One region of the Brevibacillus aydinogluensis genome, then DNA from elsewhere that is predicted to be linked to it. Evidence: riboswitches for the same ligand, from Rfam matches in the RefSeq annotation. Region 1 holds a riboswitch; each other region holds the start of a gene.
What was found. Region 1 has a riboswitch for lysine ahead of dapD (2,3,4,5-tetrahydropyridine-2,6-dicarboxylate N-acetyltransferase). Riboswitches for the same ligand answer to the same signal wherever they lie in the genome.

Region 1 (5,096 bases):
CGGTTCGATCTTTGCATGATGCAGGCCGTAGGGGGTATTCACCCCGAGCCAGAACAACAAGCCGGGGATTTCTGACAGGAAAAAGCCGAAGTCCTCTCCCGTCATCGCTTCGCTGCAGCGAATCGGCGTGATGTCCGGGCGCTGGGTGCCCACCCACTCCATGAACTGCTCCGTCAGCAGCTCATGATTGTACACCTGGCAGTACCCGCAGCCGTAATCGATGGCAGCCGTGCACTCGAAACCCGCTTCGATACCTTTGACCAGCGCCTCGATGCGGCTTTTCACCCGGGCCATCGACTCCAGCGACATCGTCCGGATTGTTCCTTCCAACCGCGCCGTTTCCGCGATGATGTTCTGCCGGGTGCCCCCTTCGATTTTGCCCACCGTCACGACGGCCGCATCGAGCGGATCGACGTTGCGGGCCACAATCGACTGCAGCTGCGTCACCAGATGGCTGGCCGCCACCACCATGTCGTTTGCCTTGTGGGGAAAGGCCGCGTGCCCCCCTTGCCGATCAGCTCAATCATCAGCTCCGAGGTGTTGGCAAACAGGATACCCGGCTTGGTGGCGATGTGTCCCACCGGGTACTCCGGCGCGATATGCAGCGCAAAGATGCAGTCAGGCCGCCACTCAGCAAATTCTTCGCTCTCCATCATCGGCTTGGCGCCGCCCGGTCCTTCTTCGGCCGGCTGAAACACGAAGAGCAGATCGTCATCGACGGGATGGTGCACAAAATGGGTCAGAATGCCCAGCCCGATCGCCATGTGCATGTCGTGGCCGCAGGCGTGCATGTACCCCTCGTGCTTGGAGCGGAACGGATAGGTCGTCTCCTCCCGGATCGGCAGACCATCCATGTCCGCCCGCCAGGCGATCGTCCGCCTGGGATGAAGCCCGCGCACCCTGACGAGAATGCCGGTGCGCCAGGTCCTGATCTGCAGGCGCTCCTGCGGCAGCCGCTCCAGATAGTCCAGCAGGTAGCGCTGCGTTTTGTACTCCGCAAAACCGGGTTCAGGTATTTGATGCAAGTCGCGGCGAATCTGCACAAACGCAGAATCGGTCATCCCTCTACACTTCCTTTCCGGTGCCGAGCGCCGTCAGCTGACGGGCAAACTCGTCGATAAACCGGTCCACATCTGCCCGCGTCAAGGTAAGCGGAGGCAGCAGGCGGACGATCGTCTTTTGCGTCACGTCGACGAGGAAGCCCGCAGCCAGCAGGTTTTGCTGCAGCCGGGCCGCTTCTTCGGGTGTAACGTTCAGCGGAATGCCCACCATCATCCCTTTGCCGCGCAGTGCATGAAGCTGCTCCGGCAGGCGCTGTCTCAGCTCTTCCAGACGGCCCCACAGGTAGCCGATCACGTCGCTCACCTGGTCACAAAAAGCCGGGTCGAGCAATTCGTCCAGCACCGCATTGCCCAGCGCGGCGGAGAGCGGCGAGGGCGCAAAGGTGGTGCCGTGATCCCCCGGCTTGAACAGATTCATCAGCCGTTGGCCGGCGATCACCCCGCCGAGCGGCAGACCGCCGCCCACTCCTTTGGCAAACAGGATCAAATCAGGCGTCACTCCGGCGTGCTGATACGCGAACAGACGACCCGTTCGTCCCATGCCGGTCTGGATTTCATCCATGGCAAACAGCACGCCCTCTTCCCGGCAGATCGCCTCCGCTTCCTTCAGAAACGCTTCGGAAAGCGGCACCACACCGCCGGAGCCGAGCACCGGCTCCATCAGGAGGGCGGCTGGCTTTTCGCTGCGGCAGACGGCGCGAAGCTGTTCTGCGTCTTCTGCATCCAGCTCGTAGACGGGAAAGTCAGGCTGGGGAAAATCCTGATAGACATGGGGCTGCCGCGTCAGTCGCACCGCTCCCAGCGTGCGCCCATGGAAGCTGTTGCGCAGGACGGCGATACCCGACCGGCCGGCCCCCTCCGCTTTTGTCCATTTGTGAATCAGCTTGATCGCCGCTTCCGTCGCCTCCGCCCCGGAGTTGGAGAAAAAGACCTTGCCGGGGATGGTGTTGTCGATCAGCCGCTGTGCCAGCCGGATCGCCGGCGGGTTGAGAAAGATGTTGGAGATGTGCAAAAACCGCTCGCCCTGCTCCCGGAGCGCCTGGACAATCCGCGGATGGGAGTGGCCGAGAACATTGACGGCCAGTCCGGTAAACAGGTCAAGATACGCCCGGCCGTCGGTGTCGTACAGATAGTTGCCCTCTCCTCTGGCGATTGCGATCGGCAGCCGTTTGTACGTCGGGACGATGTACTGTTCGTCGAGTGAACGCCAGTCCGTAGCCATCTTCTCACTCACGCTCCTACAGTTGCCGCAGCTCCTGCTTGATTTCCGTCTTGGAGCGTGTCTTTTCGTCGATCTGCTTGATGATGCGCGCCGGAGTGCCAGCCACGACCACGTTCGGCGGAACGTCCTCGATGACGACCGCACCGGCAGCCACGACGGAACCTTTGCCGACGCGAACGCCTTCCAGAATCACCGCGTTGGCACCGACTACCACGTCGTCTTCAATCACGACCGGCTGGGCGGACGGCGGTTCGATCACGCCTGCGATGACTGCACCGGCACCGATGTGGCAGTTTTTCCCGATAGTGCCGCGGCCGCCGACCACCACGTTCATGTCGATCATCGTTCCTTCTCCGATGACAGCGCCAATGTTGATCACGGCCCCCATCATGATGACGGCGTTGTTGCCGATGCTCACCTGGTCGCGGATGATCGCGCCCGGCTCGATGCGCGCCTGGATGCCTTTCATGTCCAGCAGCGGAATGGCGGAGTTGCGGCGGTCGCTTTCCACCACGTAATCGGCGATTTTATCCTTATGCTGTTGCAGCACCGGCTCGATTTCCTTCCATTCGCCGAAGACCACGCCCGTGCCGTTGCTGATAAACGTTTTGGCGCTTGGGCCGAAGTCGATGCCGTCCAGCTCCCCTTTCAGGTATACCTTCACCGGCGTTTTCTTTTCGCTTTTTTGAATAAACGAGATAATTTCATGCGCATCCATCATGTTCACTGTGAATCTCCTCCATCACATGTATGTGAAAATGTAGAAAAAGCAATGAGTGCAGACGCTATCCTCATTGCTTTTTTGATACCTGAAAGCAAACCGTAAATAGCGCTCCACGAAAGGCCGTGCCTTTCATGACAGGGCGACCGTTGTTCACGGGAACCCCAGCCCTCGCCGTCCGAGGGGTACGGCCAGAACTTCGGCGCCTTGGCCTTTCCGTCTTTCCACGCCCCCCGCGTTTGTATGGCAAGACGTACTCTTCCGCAGCGCACCTCTATTTGTTAATGGTTATGGAATTTCCTTTTACTCTATCAAAATCCTCCCCGGGTGGCAACATCTGAATGAAGAAGAAGCGAAACATAATAGTTGACAACGATAATCATTTTCATTATCTTGTAATTGAAAATGATAACCATTATCTATTCGGAGGGCTTATGAAAACGATTATTCTCGTTTATGCAAGCATGACAGGAAACACCCGGGAGATGGCCGATGCAATCGTCGAGGGCATTCGCTCGGCGGGAATCGAACCGGAGGTAAAGGAAGTGCTGGACTGCTCCGCTTCCGATTTGGCCGACTATGACGGCATTGTGCTTGGTGCCTACACGTGGGGAGACGGAGAACTGCCAGACGAGTTTCTGGATTTTTACGAAGAGATGGAAGGGCTTGACCTGCGGGGCAAAAAAGCGGCGGTATTCGGCTCTTGCGACTCCGGCTACGAAAAAGTGGGAGCCGCCGTCGACATTCTGCTGGAAAAAGTAACTGCGCTGGGCGCAGACGTCCCGTTGAACGGGTTGAAGGTGGAACTGTCCCCGTCCGCCCAGGAGAAGGAAACCTGCCGGGAATTCGGACGTTCGTTTGCACAGTCGCTGATGTAGCAAAAGAGCGCTAGCGCCCATCCGTACGGTTCCGGCCTATCTGCCAAGCCGTCTTTTCAAAAAGGACGCATACGTGATACACTGGCGGTCCAGATTCTGTCAAGAGGATAAGGAGGACCGCCCCATGTCTTCACAGGCACCCAGCGTGTACATCCGCCCCCTGACGGCAAATGACGCACCGGCCATGTTGGACCTGCGCGTTCGCAATCAGGCGTTTCTTCAACCGTTTGAACCGATCCGTCCCGCGTCGTTTTTTACCCTGGAGGGACAGCGGGAGCAGCTGGCGTCCGCCGAGCGCGACTTCGCGGCGGGTACCGCCTACGCATTTGGCGTTTTTCTGCGTGAAGGCGACGAGCTGATCGGCCGCGTCAACCTTACCAACATCGTGCGTGGCGCCTGGCAAAACGCCACCATCGGCTACTTTCTCGACCAGTCATGTGTCGGACGCGGCTGTATGACGCAGGCCGTCCGGCAGGTGCTGGATTTTGCGTTTGCCAAAGCCGAACTACACCGCGTACAGGCGGCGGTCATGCCGCGCAACACGGCATCCATCCGCGTGCTGGAAAAGACCGGCTTCCGCCGGGAAGGGCTGTCGCTTCGGTATCTGCAGATCAACGGCGTCTGGGAAGACCACCTGATCTTCGCGATCACGAGCGAGGAGTGGGCGTAAAGCTGCCAGTCCCGTGCCGCCCTGGCAGCGGGAAAGCCGGAGCGCACGGGACATCCTGCCCGTCAGGTTCCGGCTTCTTCCTGCCTCAGCCGCTCCAGAATCCGCCGCTTGCGGTACAGCATCCGGCCCGTTTCCGCCACATCCTGCACGGTGGAGCGGTTCAGGTAAGCGCCAAACAGCATGCCCGCCACCGGTACCATCTGAAACAGCTTTTTCCATCCAAAGTTTTCCGTGTACGTCACCACCACTTCCCGCCAACCTTGCAGTTGGGCAATGACATCCCGCTGTCTTTCGGGCTCGTCAAAGCGGGAGAGCTCCTCCAGGATCGCGCGCTTGCCGACAATGTCGGAAGAGGCAAATTGCAAACATTTGACGATGAACAGCCGCTCCCGTTTTTCCTCCGGGCGGTATCCGTAACAGAGTGCCATCTCCTGCAGCACCTTGAGCGAGGTGCCCAACAGCAGCGGAACGTCGATCGCCAGGGTGAACAGGCCGCCCAACCCCGTTGTCGCTCCCTGCACCGTGGCAAATGCGGCGCGGGATG
Region 2 (5,096 bases), 2.0 Mb from region 1:
TTCTCCAGGGTAAGCGGCGTTTTCGACTCCACGTCTTTGGAGATCGGGATATGGTACCAGTTGGCCAGCGTTTGCTGCCCTTCCTTGGACAGCAGGTAGTCGATCAGCGCCTTGCCGCCATCAGGATTCGGGCCGTCTTTTACGAGCGACACCGGGTTGACGATGACCGGCGTCTTGTCCGGCACGATGAAATCGATTTTCTCCCCCTTGGCCTTCATTTCGTACACCATGAAGTCAAAGGCGATCGCAATGTGCGCCTCCCCTTTGGCTACTGCTTTGGAAGGTGCGGAGCCGGAGTCGGGCATGGCGCTCATCTGTTCCACCAATTTTTTGAAGTAGTCCCAGCCCTGCTCTTCGCCGCGGGCCATCAGTTGACTCAGCACAGTGAGGGTGGCTGTGCCGGAAGCGGCGGGGTTGGGCATCTGGATTTTGCCCTTCCATTTGGGGTCAAGCAGGTCGTCCCAGGTTTTCGGCGCCTCTTCCGGCTTCACCAGGTCGCTGTTGTAGGCAAAGCCGAGTACGAACACTTCCGCGCCGATCCACTTCCAGTCCTTGTCGCGGAGCTTGATGCCGTCCCGCACTTCCGGCCAATCCTTGATTGCTTCCGGCGTGTACGATGTGATGATGTCCTTGTCCTTGGCCGCTTCAAACGGCAGGAATCCTCCGCCGCCGTACCAGACGTCCGCCTGCGGGTTGTCTTTTTCCGCAATCATGCGGTTGACCAGCACGTTGGTCCCCGCGTACTGCACGTTGATGGAAGACCCTTTGAAAGCCTTTTCAAAATTGAGACCAATTTCTTTGGTCATATCCGGCGTCTCAGGGGAATACAGCGCGATCGGGCCCAGTTCTTTTGTTCCTCCCGATCCGTCTCCCGCCGGTGTGCTGCCGGACGAAGCCTCCTGGCCGGAGGAGCACCCTGCCAAGGCGACAGTGGAGAGCAAAACGGCTGTGGCTGCTACGTTCAACCATTTTTTCAACATGTGTCAGACCCCTCTTTCTGTGATTGTTGATCGAATAGTCAAACAGTTTCCGAGGAAAAAGAAAAACCCTCACGTAGATAAACACATCCCCCTTTGGGAGTGTGTTTACGGGTAAGGGTTTCTCCGTTTCTCCGCCTAACCGTATGGGAAAATATGCTATCCGATCAGTGTTTCTTCCAGTATAACCAGTTTCTTTTCTAACTGTCAACGAAAATGATCGAATTTTTCGGACAAGTCAGTCTAGAATGAAGGAAATTACTGGGTCCCAAACGTAAATAAATAGGTATGCGGAAAATAGTTTTGAGTGAAGGAGTCCTTCCCCCGCTTACCTTGCTTTTGTTGTGATGTTGGGGCAGCCGTTTTATTTCATCAGAAAGCTTGTAAAAAATGAATATCTCATGGCTGGTCTTGTGCATGTTCTTCAATAAAAAATCATTTCAGCTAATCGCTTTGTATGCAAAACGACCTCTTACAGTTTTTAGTGCTTGATTTTGCCGCGATTTTCTATATACTTGAACCGTAACAAAACTTCACAGATTATCCTCATCACATGCGATGGGGATAGAGGTCGCGGCTTTTATATGATTCTGGCACGAGATCCAGAGAAGATCGATGACTCCAGAGGAGGGAAAAGCCGCCGAAGTCCGCTGTGCATTCTCTGGGCACACGGGCTGGGGCTGTACTCGAAAGGGGCAGAACTGTCACGTTTGCGAGCCGGGCAAACGTGATGTGCTATCTTCAACGAAGGCTTGGTGGGGATGTAACAGTACCGCCCTGTTCGTTGGGGCGGTATTTTTTATGTCCGACCTTCCTTCTGACTATCTTTGTAGAAAGGTCGTGCAAGCACTCATGGAATCCAATCAACTGCAGCGGGGCCTCAAGGCCCGACATCTGACCATGATCGCCATTGGCGGCTCCATCGGCACGGGGCTGTTTTTGGCGAGCGGCGGCTCCATCCACTCCGCCGGTCCGGGCGGCGCACTCGTCGCCTACGCGGCCATCAGCCTGATGGTCTACTTCCTGATGACCAGTTTGGGCGAGATGGCGGCGTTTCTCCCCGTCTCCGGTTCATTTTCCACCTACGCGACGAAGTTCGTCGATCCGTCCCTCGGCTTTGCGCTGGGGTGGAACTACTGGTACAACTGGGCCATCACCATCGCCGTCGAGCTGTCAGCCGGGGCCTTGATCATGAAATACTGGTTCCCCGACACGCCGTCCATCTTGTGGAGCGCCCTGTTCCTCGCGCTTATGTTTGGTCTGAATTATTTGTCTGTAAAAGGATACGGCGAATCGGAATACTGGTTTTCCCTCATCAAGGTAGCGACCGTAATCATCTTCATCGTCATCGGCCTGCTGATGATCTTGGGCATCATGGGCGGTGAAGCAGTCGGCTTCCGCAACTTTACCGTCGGCGATGCACCGTTCAACGGCGGCTTCATGGCGATGCTCGGCGTCTTCATGATCGCCGGCTTCTCCTTCCAGGGGACGGAGCTGGTCGGGATCGCTGCGGGTGAAAGCGAAAACCCTGCCAAAAACGTGCCGAAAGCGATCAAGCAGGTGTTTTGGCGCATCCTGCTGTTCTACATCCTGGCGATCTTCGTGATTGGGCTGTTGATCCCGTACGACAACCCCAACCTGGTCAACGGCGACATCGAGAACATCGCGATCAGCCCGTTTACGCTGGTGTTCCAAAAAGCCGGACTCGCCTTTGCCGCATCCGTCATGAACGCCGTCATCCTGACCTCCGTCCTGTCGGCGGGCAACTCCGGCATGTACGCCTCCACCCGCATGCTGTGGACGCTGGCCAAGGAAGGAAAGGCGCCCAAGCTGTTCAGCAAGGTAAACAAGCGGGGCGTTCCGGTTAATGCGCTGCTGCTGACTGCCAGCATCGGGATGTTTGCGTTTCTCGCCTCCCTGTTTGGCGACGGGACTGTCTACATCTGGCTGCTCAACGCCTCGGGGATGTCCGGGTTTATTGCCTGGCTGGGCATCGCAATCAGCCACTACCGCTTCCGCAAAGCGTTTGCAGCCCAAGGCCGCGATTTGAACGAACTGCCGTACCGGGCGAAGTGGTTCCCGTTTGGCCCGATTTTCGCATTCGTCGTCTGCTGTTTCGTCATCCTCGGCCAAAACTACACCGCCTTCACCGGGGAGACGATCGATTGGAACGGCATTCTCGTCTCGTACATCGGCCTGCCGCTGTTTTTGATCGTCTGGCTCGGCTACAAAGCCGTGAAAAAGACGAAAGTGGTGCCGCTGCGGGAAGTGGATCTCTCCACGGACGAATCAACGATATCCAACTAATCGGTATAGCAAAGGCCGGGGAACCCCCGGCCTTTCCTTTTTTACGACAGTCGCTGCACGAACCGCCCCATCCGTTCCAGCGCCTTCCCAAGCTGATCCAGGGAAGTGGCGTAGGAGCAGCGGATGTGGCCTCTGCCGCTGTCGCCAAACACATCACCCGGCACCACGGCCACCTTTTCCTCCATCAGCAGCCGCTCGGCAAACTCGCCGGCATCCAGCCCGGTGGACGCGATCGAAGGAAACGCGTAAAACGCCCCTTCCGGCTCGTGGCAGGACAGGCCGATCTCCTTGAATCCCTGCACGACGAAATTGCGCCGCTGCCGGTAGCTTTCCACCATCCTCTCCATGTCCGCCTGACCATGCCGCAGCGCCTCCAGAGCGGCCATCTGCGCCATGATCGGCGCGCACAGCATGGTGTACTGGTGAATCTTCAGCATGCCGCCGAGCAGATCTTCCGGCGCGCAGACGTAGCCGAGGCGCCAGCCCGTCATCGCGAACGCTTTGGAAAAACCGGAGATCAGGATCGTCCTCTCCTTCATCCCGGGCAGGGCGGCGATGCTCTCATGCCGCTGACCGTAACTCAGCTCCGCGTAAATCTCGTCGGAGATGACCAGCAGATCGTGCTTGACGAGGATCGGGATCAGCCGCTTCCACTCCTCCGCCGACATCGTGCTGCCGGTCGGGTTGTTCGGGTAGCAGAAGATGATCGCCTTGGTGCGCGGCGTGATGTGCGCCTCCAGCTCCTCAGGCGTTAATTTAAACGACTGCTCCGCGCGCGTGTGCAAAAACACCGGCACCCCGCCGGCCAGACGGATGACCGGTTCGTAGGAGACATAGCAGGGCTCGACGACCAATACCTCGTCGCCAGGATCGACGATGGCCCGCAGCGCGATGTCAATCGCTTCACTGGCGCCGACTGTAATCATGATCTCTTTTTCCGGATGGTACGAGACGGCGAAGCGCTCCTCCAGGTACTTGTGAATCTCCCTGCGCAGCTCGATGAGACCGGCATTGGAGGTATACGCCGTGTAGCCCCGTTCCAGCGAGGCGATGCAGGCTTCCCGCACGCGCCACGGGGTGACGAAATCCGGTTCCCCTACCCCGAGCGAGATGACCCCTTCCATCGAAGCGGCCAGGTCAAAGAAACGGCGGATGCCCGACGGCTTGAGCGAGGCGACCGTGGCGGACAAACGCTGACGTACACTGATTTGCTGACTCATGGGGTTACCACCATCCTGTGGTCTTCGTCTCTGTCTTCAAACTGAATGCCGTCGTGTTTGTACCGCTTGAGGATAAAGTGGGTCGCGGTCGAGACGACGGAATCCAGCGTGGCCAGCTTTTGCGACACAAACGACGCCACTTCCCGCATCGTTTTTCCTTCCAGCACGACGGACAGGTCGTAGCTGGCGCCGGACATCAGGTAGACGGCCTTCACTTCCGGGAAACGGCAGATTCGCTCCGCCACCTCGTCAAAACCCACTTCCCGCTTCGGCGTCACCTTGACATCGATCATGGCCGTCACGTACGGATGGTCCTCCACCAGCTCCCAGTTGATCAGCGCGGGATACTTGACGATCACTTTTTCCGCTTCCAGCCGGGCGATTGTCTCTTTTACGCTATCCACCGGTTCGGCCAACAAGCTGGCGATCTGTTCCGGGTTCAGGCGGCTGTCCTGTTCCAGCAGCCGCAAGAGTTCACGCTGCTTTTGACGATCCATTACTTCCACTCCATTCCTGTAAAATTGCGCGTGGCCAACCCGCGTACTCCAACAAAAAATCGCCCCGCAACCGAATCCGGAACATTCGTCCCAAA
Region 3 (5,096 bases), 1.7 Mb from region 1:
GAATCCGGAATCTGCCGGCCGTTTCGGCGTAATGTCCATTCCGACCCTGATCGTGTTTAAGGACGGTCAACCGGTTGACAAGGTAATCGGTTTCCAACCGAAGGATGCGCTGATGGGCACGTTGAACAAACACCTGTAAGGAAAACGGATCTGCACCTGCCTGGCCGCTTGCGCCGGGCGGGGGCCGTCATCAGCATCTGCACTGCGCGGATGCTGATTTTTTTATGCCAGCGCAAACACTCGTGTTTCGCCGCAAAACGTGGTAACATGGGGACGGAACGTATATTCCCGCCCGCGCGGGAAGGCCGTTGGTCCGGATATGAAGAAAGGAGGGGCAGCCGTGAACAGCTCCTTGAAAGACAAGCTGGCCGTCCTGCCGGAGAAGCCGGGCTGCTACCTGATGAAAAACAAGGACGGAGACATCATCTACGTGGGCAAGGCCAAAGTGCTGAAAAACCGCGTCCGTTCCTACTTTGTAGGCAGTCACGACGGCAAGACGCAATTACTGGTCAGCGAAATTGCCGATTTTGAATACATCGTCGTTTCTTCGGGGATCGAAGCGCTGATTTTGGAGTGCAACCTGATCAAGCAGCACAATCCGCGCTACAATGTAATGCTGAAGGACGACAAAACCTATCCGTACATCAAGGTCACCAATGAAAAACATCCGCGCCTGGAAATCACCCGCAAGGTGGTCAAGGACAAGGCGCGCTATTTTGGTCCCTACGCCAATGCGGGAGCGGCATCCGAAGTGAAAAAGCTGCTGGATCGCCTCTACCCGTTGCGGAAGTGCAAAACGCTGCCGAAGCAGGTGTGTCTGTACTACCACCTGGGGCAGTGTTTGGCTCCCTGTGTTCACGAGGTGCCTGCGGAAGAGAATCAGCGGCTGGTGGAAGAGATCTGCCGTTTTCTCGACGGCGGCCACGAGGCGGTCAAGCAGGAGCTGACGGAAAAGATGCTGCAGGCAGCGGAAAACATGGAGTTTGAACGCGCCAAGGAGCTTCGCGACCAAATCCGCAGCATCGAAGCCGTGATGGAAAAACAGAAGGTGACGTTTACCGACACGGTGGACCGGGACATCATCGGCTTTGCTGTCGACAAGGGCTGGATGTGCATCCAGATCTTTTACATGCGGCAGGGCAAGATGATCGAACGGGAGACGACGTCGTTCCCGTATTACGGCGACGAGACGGAAGATTTCATGTCCTACGTCACCCAGTTTTACTACGACAAGCAAAACGCGCTGCCCAAGGAGATTTTGCTGCCGGAACGAAGCGAGCCGGAGTTGCTGGCGGGGTGGCTGGGCGTCAAGGTGTACGCGCCCAAGCGAGGGAAAAAGCGGGAACTGGTGCAGATGGCGTCCGAAAACGCGCGGATTGCCCTGCAGGAAAAATTTGCGCTGATGTCCAAGGACGATGCGCGGACGATCCAGGCGGTGCACAATCTGGGGCACATCCTTGGGATTGGCACGCCGCACCGCATCGAGGCATTTGACAACTCCAACATTCAGGGCACGACACCGGTGTCAGCGATGGTGGTCTTTACCGATGGCCGGCCGGACAAGAAAGAGTACCGCAAATTCAAGATCAAAAGCGTCGAGGGGCCGGACGACTACGGGGCGATGCGGGAAGTGATTCGCCGCCGCTACACCCGCCTGCTGAAGGAAAGCCAGCCGCTGCCCGATCTCATCGTCATCGACGGCGGCAAGGGGCAGATCAGCGCGGCGATGGACGTGCTGGAAAACGAGCTGGGTCTCTACATCCCCGTCTGCGGCCTGGCCAAGGACGAAAAGCACCGGACCGCGCAGTTGCTCTACGGCGATCCGCCGGAGCCGGTGGAGCTTCGCCGGGACAGCTACGAGTTTTACCTGCTGCAGCGAATTCAGGACGAGGTGCACCGCTTTGCCATCACATTTCACCGGCAGGCGCGCAGCAAGACGATGCTATCGTCACGGCTGGACGAGATTCCCGGTGTTGGCGAAAAGCGGCGCAAGCTGTTGTTCCAGCATTTTGGCTCGCTGAAAAAAATGCGTGAAGCGACCGTGGAAGACTTCCGGCAGATCGGCATCGGCGACAAGCTGGCCCGAGAGATCCTGCGCCACCTGCGACAACAGGCGGACGGGGATGCAAACGGAGCATCCGGCGAAACAGACAAAAAGGCTGACGCCTGACGAGTGCGGGCATCAGCCTTTTTTACGTGTGTCATCCAAGAGCCCGCGTCACGGCTTCCTCCGCGTGGATGCGTGTGGAGTCAAACAGCGGCACAAGCATATCCTCCGGTTTGATCAGCAGAGTGATTTCCGTGCAGCCGAGGATGACGCCCTCCGCTCCGCGGCGAACGAGGCCGTCCATTACCCGCAGGTACTCCTGCTTGGACTTTGGCAATACGTTTCCCAGGCACAACTCTTCAAAAATAATGCGGTTGACGATGGCGCGGTCAGGCTCGTCCGGCACCAGCACTTCTACTCCGTATCGGCGCATCCGTTCGCGGTAGAAGGGAAATTCCATGGTGTAACGGGTGCCCAGCAGGCCAACGCGCCGAATTCCGCGCTGAACAATCCGCTCTGCCGTGGCGTCGACGATGTGCAGCAGGGGAATTGCCACCGCTTGTTCAATCGCCTCCGCGTTGTTGTGCATGGTGTTGGTGCAGAGCACGATGAAGTCGGCTCCCGCCCGTTCCAGCGCCTTTGCCGCATGTGCAAGCGCTGCACCGGCGTCGTCCCAGCGCCCCTCACGCTGAAACGCCTCGATCTGTGCAAAGTCGACGCTGTACATGATGCAGCAGGCGGAGTGCAGGCCGCCCAGGCGCTCTTTGACGAGCTGGTTGATCAACCGATAGTATTCGAGCGACGATTCCCAACTCATTCCTCCAATCAGGCCGATCGTCTTCATTCGCATACCCCCAACATGAAATCTATGAAATTGAGAAATAATATACAATTTTCGGTATCATCTGGCAATAAGGGCTATGACAGAAGTTACGGCTCGTACAGGCACGGACTTTACCATGATGCTGCAAACTTTAATGAAATTTCTGATTGAACCGCCTTCGTACACGTGGTATAATCCCATACAAACAGCATAACAAGCCTCACTTCCCGTTAGGAGTGAGGTAGAGGCGCGAAAACCATGAGTACCTCCCTGAGATCGGGCATCTGTGACGGGTACGGGAAAGGGGAATTCGCCGAAGTACGGAGAAAGGCCCGCTTCCTCCGTGCTGGGTCTGCGTTGAATAAGCGCAGGACTGTCATCCGTGCAATTCCCGTTGCCGGATGGAGAGCTATCTCACGATGTCGGTTGAGAATGGAACAGGGGATGTTCTGTCATGCTCAACTGTTCACGTGGCCAAGGGAAGGAGGAACCGGTATGTCGAACTGGCAGGCAGTGACAGGTGTATCCTCGTCGCTGCCTTTTTTGCAAGAGTGAGAAATAACAATAGTGAAACGAAGATGGCCTGAGAAGATGGCCTGATGAAAGAAGAATCCAAAGAGATATGTGAACATGTTGAATAGGAAAAGGGAGAGAAGCCGCATGGGGTTGATCGTGCATAAATACGGAGGCACCTCCGTAGGTACCATTGAACGGATTATGAAAGTAGCGGACCGGATTATTCAATATAAGGAAGCTGGACACGACATGGTCGTCGTCGTGTCGGCAATGGGCAAGTCCACAGACGTGCTGGTGGATATGGCCAAACAGATTTCCCCCTACCCGTCGGAGCGGGAGATGGACATGCTGCTGGCGACTGGCGAGCAGGTGTCGATTGCGCTGTTGGCGATGGCGCTGCACCAAAAGGGGTATGACGCCATTTCCCTGACGGGCTGGCAGGCGGGAGTGACGACCGAGTCGATCCACGGCAAGGCCCGGATCACCCATATTGAGACGGAACGAATCCGAAGGGAACTGGCGCGCGGCCGGGTCGTCATCGTGGCTGGATTTCAGGGCGTCAGCGAAGCAGGCGAGATCACCACGCTGGGCCGCGGCGGTTCGGACACGTCCGCGGTGGCGCTGGCAGCCAGTCTCAACGCGGACAAATGCGAAATTTTCACAGATGTGGCCGGCGTCTACACTGCCGACCCGCGTGTGGTTCCGACGGCGAGCAAACTGGACAGCATCTCGTATGATGAAATGCTCGAACTGGCCAACCTGGGGGCGGGCGTGCTGCATCCGCGCTCGGTGGAGGCAGCCAAGACCCACAAGGTCCGGCTGGTCGTCCGCTCCAGCTTTACGACAGAAGAAGGCACGTACGTAGAGGAGGGTGCGCATATGGAAACAGGAAGAGTAGTTAGCGGCGTCGCCCACGACGAAGACGTCGCAAAGGTGACGGTTGTGGGGATGCCTGCACGCGTAGGCACGCTGTCCCGGCTGTTCAACACGCTGGCGGATCACCAGGTAAACGTGGATATCATCATCCAAAGCTCGTACGACGCGGCCGTGACCAACATTTCCTTCACGGTGGCAGGAAGCGACTTGAAAAAGACGCTCGATACGCTGAACGCCCACCGCGAGCAGCTCGGTTTTGAAAAAGTGGAATGCGAAGAGGGCTTGTCCAAGGTCTCGATTGTCGGAGCCGGCATGGTGAACAATCCGGGCGTGGCCGCCGAGATGTTCCGCGTGCTGGCCGAGCAGGAGATCACGATCAAAATGGTTTCCACGTCTGACATCAAGGTGTCCTGCGTCATCCCGGCGGAACACACCGAGCGGGCCGTGCGCTGCCTGCACACCGCATACGGCCTCGACGTGGCGGAAACAGCTGTCGTACACGGAGTATGACCCGCTGACAGCCCAATACGGAACACACATGCTGTCCCCCTTTTTTCGCCGCGGAAAAAGGGGGATTTTCTTCTGGTGGGATGTTTGCGGGAAATCGCGTGGCAGCGGCAGCGCGATGCCTCGCCTCCCCGCTCCTGCCCGGTCGGCTCACTTTCGTCCCGGCCAGACCTTACCAGTGAACGGTAATCAGGACGCTGCCCGTCTCCTCCGTCTCCATCCGGGTTTTCATCTCCCGCTGCTTCCAACGGCCGACAGCACCGGCGATGATCCCGCACTCCAGAGAGAGGGAACGGTTGATGCGTTCGGGCGACATGTAGCGATAGA

Region 2: linked by a shared signal. The riboswitch ahead of Q7F15_RS15950 (amino acid permease) and the one ahead of dapD (2,3,4,5-tetrahydropyridine-2,6-dicarboxylate N-acetyltransferase) in region 1 are both predicted to bind lysine.
Region 3: linked by a shared signal. The riboswitch ahead of Q7F15_RS14445 (aspartate kinase) and the one ahead of dapD (2,3,4,5-tetrahydropyridine-2,6-dicarboxylate N-acetyltransferase) in region 1 are both predicted to bind lysine.

What each region holds. Positions count from the first base shown of each region.
Region 1 is NZ_OY569118.1:1,265,594-1,270,689, reverse strand. It holds partial or broken gene Q7F15_RS06215 (N-acetyldiaminopimelate deacetylase) at 1-1,061, opposite strand, end outside; gene Q7F15_RS06210 (aspartate aminotransferase family protein) at 1,066-2,283, opposite strand; gene dapD (2,3,4,5-tetrahydropyridine-2,6-dicarboxylate N-acetyltransferase) at 2,300-3,010, opposite strand; lysine riboswitch at 3,103-3,289, opposite strand; gene Q7F15_RS06200 (flavodoxin) at 3,439-3,882, shown strand; gene Q7F15_RS06195 (GNAT family N-acetyltransferase) at 4,007-4,552, shown strand; gene Q7F15_RS06190 (EcsC family protein) at 4,615-5,096, opposite strand, start outside.
Region 2 is NZ_OY569118.1:3,255,250-3,260,345, forward strand. It holds gene Q7F15_RS15945 (extracellular solute-binding protein) at 1-980, opposite strand, end outside; lysine riboswitch at 1,535-1,723, shown strand; gene Q7F15_RS15950 (amino acid permease) at 1,830-3,284, shown strand; gene Q7F15_RS15955 (aminotransferase) at 3,326-4,504, opposite strand; gene Q7F15_RS15960 (Lrp/AsnC family transcriptional regulator) at 4,501-5,001, opposite strand.
Region 3 is NZ_OY569118.1:2,933,036-2,938,131, reverse strand. It holds gene trxA (thioredoxin) at 1-139, shown strand, start outside; gene uvrC (excinuclease ABC subunit UvrC) at 341-2,170, shown strand; gene Q7F15_RS14450 (aspartate/glutamate racemase family protein) at 2,202-2,891, opposite strand; lysine riboswitch at 3,105-3,290, shown strand; gene Q7F15_RS14445 (aspartate kinase) at 3,531-4,772, shown strand; gene Q7F15_RS14440 (DUF2507 domain-containing protein) at 4,942-5,096, opposite strand, start outside.